One region of the Fundidesulfovibrio sp. genome, then DNA from elsewhere that is predicted to be linked to it. Evidence: predicted binding sites of a transcription regulator. Region 1 holds the regulator's gene; the other holds the start of a gene.

What was found. Region 1 encodes sigma-54, which starts transcription at its own class of promoters, with help from an activator protein. Its sites were predicted from a motif close to CTGGCACGGNNNNTGCTT; they were not measured.
Region 2: ACV4UX_RS12415 (periplasmic heavy metal sensor) is a predicted target of sigma-54. The motif match lies at 1,869-1,886, and genes of this name have one in related genera.

Annotation. Positions count from the first base shown of each region.
Region 1 covers NZ_JBZVFJ010000048.1:4,481-8,861, reverse strand. The annotation lists gene pyrG (CTP synthase) at 1-990, shown strand, start outside; gene ACV4UX_RS08240 (KdsC family phosphatase) at 1,044-1,604, shown strand; gene rpoN (RNA polymerase factor sigma-54) at 1,789-3,228, shown strand; gene hpf (ribosome hibernation-promoting factor, HPF/YfiA family) at 3,270-3,809, shown strand; gene ACV4UX_RS08225 (PTS sugar transporter subunit IIA) at 3,809-4,261, shown strand; gene rapZ (RNase adapter RapZ) at 4,378-4,381, shown strand, end outside.
Region 2 covers NZ_JBZVFJ010000091.1:554-4,934, forward strand. The annotation lists gene gmd (GDP-mannose 4,6-dehydratase) at 1-730, opposite strand, end outside; gene ACV4UX_RS12410 (GDP-mannose 4,6-dehydratase) at 727-1,701, opposite strand; gene ACV4UX_RS12415 (periplasmic heavy metal sensor) at 1,972-2,514, shown strand; gene ACV4UX_RS12420 (hypothetical protein) at 2,677-3,906, shown strand; gene ACV4UX_RS12425 (two-component system sensor histidine kinase NtrB) at 3,911-4,381, shown strand, end outside.

The DNA.
Region 1 (4,381 bases):
CTCGACCAGTCGCTCAAGCACAAGATCGCCCAGTTCTGCAACGTGGACCCCGACGCGGTGTTCACCGCCGTGGACGTGAACAACATCTACCAGCTGCCCCTCAAGCTCTACGCCGAGGGCGTGGACCAGAAGATCGCCATCCTCCTGCGCCTGCCCGCCAAGAACGCCGAGCTCGCGGCCTGGAAGGACCTCACCCACAAGCTGGCCAACCCCCAGGGCGAGGTCTCCATCGGCATCGTGGGCAAATACGTGGACCTCAAGGAAGCCTACAAGAGCCTCCACGAGGCCCTCATCCACGGCGGCGTGGCCAACGGCGTGCACGTGAACCTGCTCTACGTGAACTCCGAGGATGTCACCTCGGCCAACGTGGCCCAGCGCCTGGCCGGCCTCGACGGCATCCTCGTCCCCGGCGGCTTCGGCTCGCGCGGCGTGGAAGGCAAGATCGCCGCCATCCGGCACGCCCGCGAAAACAAGATCCCCTTCTTCGGCATCTGCCTGGGCATGCAGCTGGCCTGCATCGAGTTCGCCCGCAACGTCCTGGGGCTCACCGAGGCCAACTCCGAGGAATTCAACCGCCTGAGCCCCGATCCCGTGATCTACCTCATGCGCGAGTGGTACGACTTCCGCACCAAGAAGATCGAAAAGCGCGACATGGACTCCGAAATGGGCGGCACCATGCGCCTGGGGGCCTACCCCTGCGTGGTCCAGCCCGACACCAGGGCCATGGAGGCCTACGGCAAGGCCCAGATCGACGAGCGCCACCGCCACCGCTACGAGTTCAACAAGGCCTACCACGCCCGCATGGCCGAGAAGGGCATGGTCTTCTCCGGGCTCTCTCCCGACGAATCCCTCGTGGAAATCGTGGAGCTGCCCGGGCATCCCTGGTTCCTGGGCTGCCAGTTCCACCCGGAATTCAAGTCCAGCCCCATGAAGCCCCACCCGCTCTTCCGGGAATTCATCCGGGCCGCCAAGACCCAGCGGGAAGCGTAACAATCCCTGCTCCCCGTCGGCCGGACCTCTCCGGCCGACGGGGCCATCCCTTCATGCGACCCACCAAACGCCCCGCGCGCCCCGGCCTCAGCCGCCGCGCCCTGGCCCTGGCCCGCGACGTGCGCCTGCTCGTGCTCGACGTGGACGGCGTGCTCACCGACAACCGCCTCTGGCTGGACAACCAGGGGCAGTCCCTCAAATGCTTCTCCATTCCCGACGGCATGGGCCTGAAGCTCCTGGAACGCGCGGGCGTCGAGGTGGCCGCCCTGAGCGGGCTGCCCAACCCACAGGCCGAGGAGCGGCTCCGGCAATTGGGCGTCACCGCCTTCCACGGCGGACACCTGCGCAAGCTCCCCGTCCTGGAGCGCATCCTCTCCGAGCGCGGCCTCGACTTCCCGCACCTGGCCTACATGGGCGACGACTGGCTCGACGCCGCGCCCATGCGCCAAGCCGGACTGCCCATGGCTCCCGCCGACGCCCAGCCCGAAATCCTGCGCCTCGCCGCCTGGGTCTCGCGGCTGCCCGGCGGACACGGCGCCGTGCGCGACGCCGTGCGCCTGCTGCTCACCGCCCAGGGCAAGCGCGACGCCCTCTGGCGCGACATCGCCCTGTAGCCGATACGTCGGGCTTATTCCCCGGCCGCCCCTGTCGTGGCCCCCGCCGTCCTTGGCGCTTCACGGAAAAAGCCGTCAAGTCTTGCTTCCGGTTCGGTTTTGGTGCATAACCACCGGGCTAGGCGGGCATCCGGCATTCTTCTTGCTAGTCGCCCGGGCCAGTTCACAAGGAGACGATAGCACGATGGCACTTGAGCTCAGGCAGCAACTCAAGCTTTCGCAGCAGCTGGTGATGACGCCCCAGTTGCAGCAGGCCATCAAGCTGTTGCAGCTTTCCCGTCTGGAACTGGTGGAAACGGTGCAGCAGGAGCTCCTGGAGAATCCGCTGCTCGAGGAGACCCAGTTCGACGACGAGCGGCCCGAGCCCACCATTGCCGAGGATTCGCACGCCCCCGACTCCACCCAGGAGGAGGGGGCCATGCAGCGCGAGCTGATGAAGACGGCCGAGTGGGACGACTACCTGGGCGATTTCGCCTCCACGTCGCGCCAGGCCACGGTGCGCGAGCATGAGACGCCCGAGGAGGGCATGTCCTTCGAGGCCAGGCTCACGGCCAAGCCCTCGCTGGAGGGGCACCTGGCGTGGCAGATCAGCCTCTCGCCCCTGGATGCCCGGCAGCAGGCCATCGCGGACGAGATCGTGGGCAATCTCGACTCCGGGGGCTACCTGCGCTCCAGCACGGAGGAGCTCGCCCAGGTGCTTTCGGTGACTCCCGAAGAGGTGGAAGTTGTCGTCCAGGCGCTGCAGCGGCTCGATCCTGTGGGCGTGGCCGCGCGCTCGCCCCAGGAGTGCCTGCTGGTGCAGCTGGAGGTGTACGGTTACACGGACCCCGTGCTCCTGGAGATCGTGCGCGACCACCTGGAAGACCTGGAGAAGAAGCGCTACAAGCCCCTGGCGAAAAAGTTCCGCTTGAGCATGGAGGAGATCAAGGAGTATCTGGAGATCATCCAGACGCTCGATCCCATGCCCGGCTCGCATTTCAGCTCGCCGGACCCGGTGTACGTCAGCCCGGACGCGTTCGTGTACAAGTTCGGAGACGACTTCGTGATCGTGCTCAACGAGGACGGCCTGCCCAAGCTCCAGCTTTCGCCTTATTATATGGAGGACATGGGCCGTTCCAGCGCCAACAAGGAGAAGGAGTACCTCCAGGACAAGATGCGCAGCGCCCAGTGGCTGATGAAAAGCCTCTATCAGCGCCAGCGAACGTTGTTCAAGGTGTTGGAATCCATCGTGAAATTTCAGAGGGAATTCTTCGAGGACGGCGTGACGAAGCTGCGCCCGCTGATCCTCAAGGACGTGGCCGACGACATCGGCATGCACGAATCCACCGTGAGCCGCATCACCACGAGCAAGTACGTGGCCACGCCCCACGGCATCTACGAACTCAAGTTCTTCTTCAACTCCGCGCTGGAACTCGACGACGGGTCGTCCGTGGGCTCGGAGTCGGTGAAGGCGGTGATCAAGCAGCTCATCTCGGCCGAGGACCCCAAGAAACCAACCAGCGACGAACAGATCGCGGAGATTCTCAAGCGGCGCCTGCAGGTGAACATCGCGCGGCGCACGGTGGCCAAGTACCGCATGGCCATGGGCATCGAATCCTCCTCGAAGCGCAAGGACGTATTGTAGCCAAATCCGCCGCCACGCGGCGTCATCCCCCGGAGGTTACCATGATTATCGCCTTCAATTTCAAGAACTTCGAGCCGTCTCCCGGCCTGCAGGAATATGCCGCCAAGCGTTTCGACAAGCTCTCCAAGTACATGAGCAATTCCGACAACGCCGAAGTGGTGGTCACTCTTTCCGTTGAAAAGACCCGCCAGATCGCCGACGTGGTCATCGACGCCGACGCCATGCACATCTCGGCCCACGAGCGCTCCGACGACATGTACTCCACCATCGACATGATCACGGACAAGCTCGACGCCCAGCTGCGCAAGCTGCGCGAGAAGATGAAGGACCGCCGCAAGGCCGCCCAGGGCGACGTGACCATGGGCGTGGTGAGCTTCACCACCGAGGGCAAGGTCCACGCCATCGAGGAATCCGACAAGTACAGCCCCAAGCCCATGAGCGTGGAAGAGGCAGCCGAGCAGCTCGACGCCATGCACTACGAGTTCCTGGTGTTCCTCGACGCCGAGACCGAGCGCGTCAACGTGCTCTACAAGCGCAAGAACGGCGATTACGGCCTGATCGATCCTGGAGTTTCCCTCTGATGCGCCTGGGGGAATACCTGCGCAAGGACTTCGTCCTGGAGGACCTGGCGGCCGGGGGCAAGCCCGACGTTCTCGCGGAGCTGGTGGCCCCCGTGGCCGCCGCCTTCCCGGACGTGGACCCGGCCAAGGCGTCGCGCGTGCTCATGGACCGGGAGAATCTCGGCACCACGGGCATCGGCGACGGCGTTGCCATCCCCCACGGCAAGATGGATTCGCTCAAGGAAATCGTCATCGTGGCCGGACGCAGCCGCGCGGGGATCGATTTCGAATCCCTGGACCACAAGCCCTGCCGCATCTTCTTCCTGGTGCTCGCGCCCGAACACGTGGCGGGCATGCACCTGCGCATCCTCGCGCAGATCTCGCGGCTTCTCTCAGACGAGGGCTTCCGGCGTTCCTTCCTGGACGCCGCCGATCACGAGGCCCTCTGGAAGGTGCTTTCCAGCCACGCGTGAACCTGCCGTGGCCCCGCGAGGGGCGGCGGCTTCGTCACGCAAACGGACGCGATGTGTGATAGGCCGGTCCCCGCCGCGCCACCGCGCGGCGGGGACTTTTCACAAGGAGCGATGCCATGC
Region 2 (4,381 bases), on a different contig from region 1:
GCTGGAGCATGAGCCACATCATCTTCACGTAGTCGCGGGCGTGTCCCCAGTCGCGTTTGGCGGAGAGGTTGCCCAGGAAGAGGGTGTCCTGGAGCCCCAGCTTGATGCGGGCCATGGCGCGGGTGATCTTGCGGGTGACGAAGGTTTCGCCGCGCAGGGGGGACTCGTGGTTGAAGAGGATGCCGTTGCAGGCGTACATCCCGTAGGCTTCGCGGTAGTTCACCGTGATCCAGTAGCCGTAGAGCTTGGCCACGGCGTAGGGGCTGCGCGGGTAGAAGGGGGTCTTCTCGGTCTGGGGCGTTTCCTGGACCAGGCCGTAGAGTTCGGAGGTGGAGGCCTGGTAGACGCGCGTCTTCTGCGCGAGGCCGAGGATGCGCACGGCTTCGAGGATGCGCAGGGTGCCCAGGGCGTCGCAGTTGGCGGTGTATTCGGGGGTCTCGAAGGAGACGGCCACGTGGGACTGCGCGGCGAGGTTGTAGATCTCGTCCGGCTGGATCTGCTGGATCACGCGGATGAGGTTGGTGGAGTCGGTGAGGTCGCCGTAGTGGAGGATGAACTTGCGGCCGTCGACGTGGGGATCCTGGTAGAGGTGGTCGATGCGGTCGGTGTTGAAGAGCGAGGAACGGCGCTTGAGTCCGTGGACCTCGTATCCCTTGCCGAGCAGCAGTTCGGCCAGATAGGCCCCGTCCTGGCCGGTGATGCCCGTGATGAGGGCTTTCTTGTGGCTCATGCTATGGTCTCCTGATGGGAAGTCTTTTGTTCGGCGCGCACCATGGCGGCGGCCACTTCGGGCATGGCCATGGTGGCGCGCCAGCCCAGCTTTTCCTGGGCTTTCGCTGGATTGGCGCGGCTCACGAGGATGTCGGAGGGGCGCAGGAGGCCCGGGTTGCGGTCCACGTGGTCGGCGTGGTCGAGGCCGAGTTCTGCGAAGACCCGGGCGGTGAAGTCCTGGAGGGAGAAGCTCCGGCCGGTGGCGATCACGTAGTCGTCGGGTTCGTCCTGCTGGAGCATGCGCCACATGGCGTCGACGTATTCGCCTGCCCAGCCCCAGTCGCGCACCACGTCGGTGTTGCCCAGGCTCAGGCGCTCGCCGGACCCGCTGGCGATGCGGCAGGCGGCGGCCACGATCTTGCGCGTGACGAAGCGCTGCGGGCGCAGGGGCGATTCGTGGTTGGAGAGGATGCCGGAGCAGGCGTAGAGCCCATAGGCCTCGCGGTAGTTGGCCACGGCCCAGTGGGCGGCGGCCTTGGCCACGGCATAGGGGCTGCGGGGCCGGAAGGGGGTCTCCTCGTCGGCGGGGCCGGGGGCGTTGCCGAACACCTCGGTGGAACAGGCGTTGTAGAGGCGAACGGGCTTGCCCAGCAGGCGCAGGAGTTCCAGGATGTTCAGGGTGGCGGCGGCCACGGACTCGAAGGTCTCCAGGGGCTGCTCGAAGGAGAGGCCCACGGAGCTTTGCCCCGCGAGGTTGTAGATCTCGTCGGGCTCGCAGCGCTCCACCGCCTGCCAGAGTCCCCGGAAATCGGTGACCGAGGCCGAGTGGATGACCACTCGATCCGCCACGCCCAGGGCCGCCAGGCCCGAGCGGTTGGCCATCTGGGCGTCGCGCGAGGTGCCGGCCACTCGATAGCCTTTGTCGCACAGGAGCCTGGAGAGGTAGGCCCCGTCCTGGCCGGAGATGCCGATGATGAGGGCGGATTTCATGCTGGGTCCGGGAGTTGACGTTTGGCGGCTTTTCTTGGGCCAAACGTAGGCCGCTGTCAATGGCGACCCGATGCGCTGTTGTGCAAATCGATGTGCAAGCAGTTGCACTTTGAGCGCGATGGATTCGGTGTGCTCACGTAAATAATCAACAACGTTGGCTTAATTTATTGGCACGCTTGCTGCTAAATGGTGGCGTCGGTCGACGAGACCCCGTCCGCCGCCGCACGCCGCGCCCGGCGCGGCATGATGGATGAATCCAAGGAGAACACCATGAAATCGCGTCTTGCCTTGTCGATCCTGGCCCTGGCGGCTGTCGTGGCCTTCGCGTCCCTGGCCGTCGCCCGTCCCGGCGGCGGGTTCCACGCCTGGCTTTCCAACCTGCCCCAGGAAAAGCAGGAGCAGGTGGCCAAGCTCTACGCCGAAGGCCGCCAGAAGCTCTATGACCTGGAGAGCCGCAAGTGGGCCAAGCAGGCCGAGATGAACGCCCTGCTCGTGCAGCCCAAACAGGACGCGGCCAAGATCGACGCCCTGGCCAAGGAGATCGGCACGCTCTCCTCCATGGTCTACCAGGAGCGCGTTGCCCTGCAGCAGCGCATCCTCAAGGAGACCGGCGTGAACATGCCCCTGGCGGGCGGCCCCGGCGGCGGCTACGGCCCCGGCTGCGGCGGCCCCGGCGGCGGCTACGGAAAGGGCATGGGCATGGGCTACGGCCCCGGCTGCGGCGGCCCCCAGGCGGCCCAGCCCCAGGCCGACCAGTTGCCCCCCTGCTGCCAGCCCCCCGGCCAGCAGGCCCCGCAAAAGCCCGCACAATAGTTCCTGTCCACCTCACCTCCCTCACCTCGGGAACCCCGCCCCCCATCGGCGGGGTTCCCCCTCATCCCTGGCCCGGCGATTGCCATGCACGCCCCCGAGGTATAAACCGCCCGAAGGCCCGGCCCCCTGCGGCCGGAGCGTTTCAACCCCGGGAGCCCGCTCATGATCCGACGTCTACTCTGGCTTCTCAGCTCCTTCGCCATGGCAGGCGTGGTCGCCTCCGCCCTGGCCCTCTTCGCGGGACCCTCCGCCGAAGTGGCCCAGTGGTCCGGCTGGACCTTTCTCGGCCTGTCCCACCCCAGGTGGCAGGCCCTGCACATGGGCCTGGGCGTCCTGCTGGCCCTGGCCTGGCTGGCCTCGCTCATCCCCTGCGGACGCCGCGTGATGGCCCCCGCCCAGGGCGAGGGCGACTTCGGCCCCTCCCTGGCCGTGGCCTGCATCGTCTTCGTGGCCTTCGCCGCCGCCTCGGCCCTGCTTCTTCCGCCGGGCGGAACCCTGGGGTCTCTCTCGGGGTCGCTCAAGAAGTGGCACGCCAAGAGCTTCGGGGAACCACCCCTGGCCGGAGCGGCCGACATGGCCCCTACGGAACTGGCCAAGCGGCTGAGCCTCGATCCCGGCAAGGCCCTCACCAACCTCGCCGTGCACAACGTGCGCCTGAGCTCCCCCGACGCCACCCTGGCCGAGATCGCCCGTCAGAACGGGCTCGTGCCCGCCGCCGTCTACGAGACCCTGCGCGGCGGCCGCGAGGCCAGGCTCCCAGCGCCCGTGGCCCAGGCCCAGGCCGAGGCCCCCAGGCCCCAGGCTCCGCCGCCCCCGGCCCTGCCCGCCGACCCCCCGCCGGGCCTGGGTCGCCTCAAGCTGGCCGACGTGTGCGAGCAATACGGCATGAACCTCCCGCGCGCCGTGGACACCCTGGCCAAGGCGGGCATCAAGGCCTCCGGCGACATGACCCTGCGCCAGATCGCCCAGTCCAACCTCATGCTGCCCGTGGAGGTCTACGACGCCCTGCGCGGCACGCCGCAGGCCGCGCCCGCGCCGCAGCAGGCTCCTGCCCCCGCGCCATCCCCCGCGCCGCAGCAGGCGCCCGCGCCCGTCGCCCAGCCCGCTCCGGCCCCTGAAACCCCGCACGGGCAGCAGCCGCCCATGCCCGCGCCGCCCCTCGTCGCCCCGCAGCCGCCCGCCCAGCAGGCCCCAACGGCCGTCCCCGTCCCCGAGGGCCTGGAACGCATGACCCTGGCCGCCTTCTGCCGCGAACACTCCCTGGACACCGCCCAGGCCCTGGCGCGCCTCAAGGCCAAAGGCATCGTGGCCTTCTCGGACATGACCTTCCGCGAACTGGCCATCGAGAACAACCTCACCCCCGAGCAGGTCATGGAACTGCTTGTGAGGTAACGCCATGGACGTCTCCGCCCCCAGAGCCCCGCGCAGCCTCCCGGCCCTTGCGGCCCTGGCCCTGGTGCTCATGGGGGCGGCCCTCTCGGTGATCACCTGGCGCAACTTGGAATCCCAGCGCCGCATCATCGACCAGCACGCCCTCTTCGCCGCGCGCACCATCCTGCGCGGCGTGGAGGCCAACTTCATGCGCCTGCTCCCCCACCTGGGGCGCATGCCGCGCGACCAGGCAGTGGAACGCCTCGAAGACCTCTTCCGCGAAGTGGTCGAATCCGGCGACCTCCTCTTCCTGGGCATCTACGGCGAGGACGGCGAACTCCACGTCTCCTCCGCCCCGCGCCACGCCAACAACGCCCTGCGCGCCCCCCTGGACCAGGACGCCCTGGCCGACCTGGCCATCACCGGCGAATGGTTCGGCACCCTCCCCCTGGGAGGACTGACCATGCTGGGCTACGCCGCCCGCATGCGCCCCGGC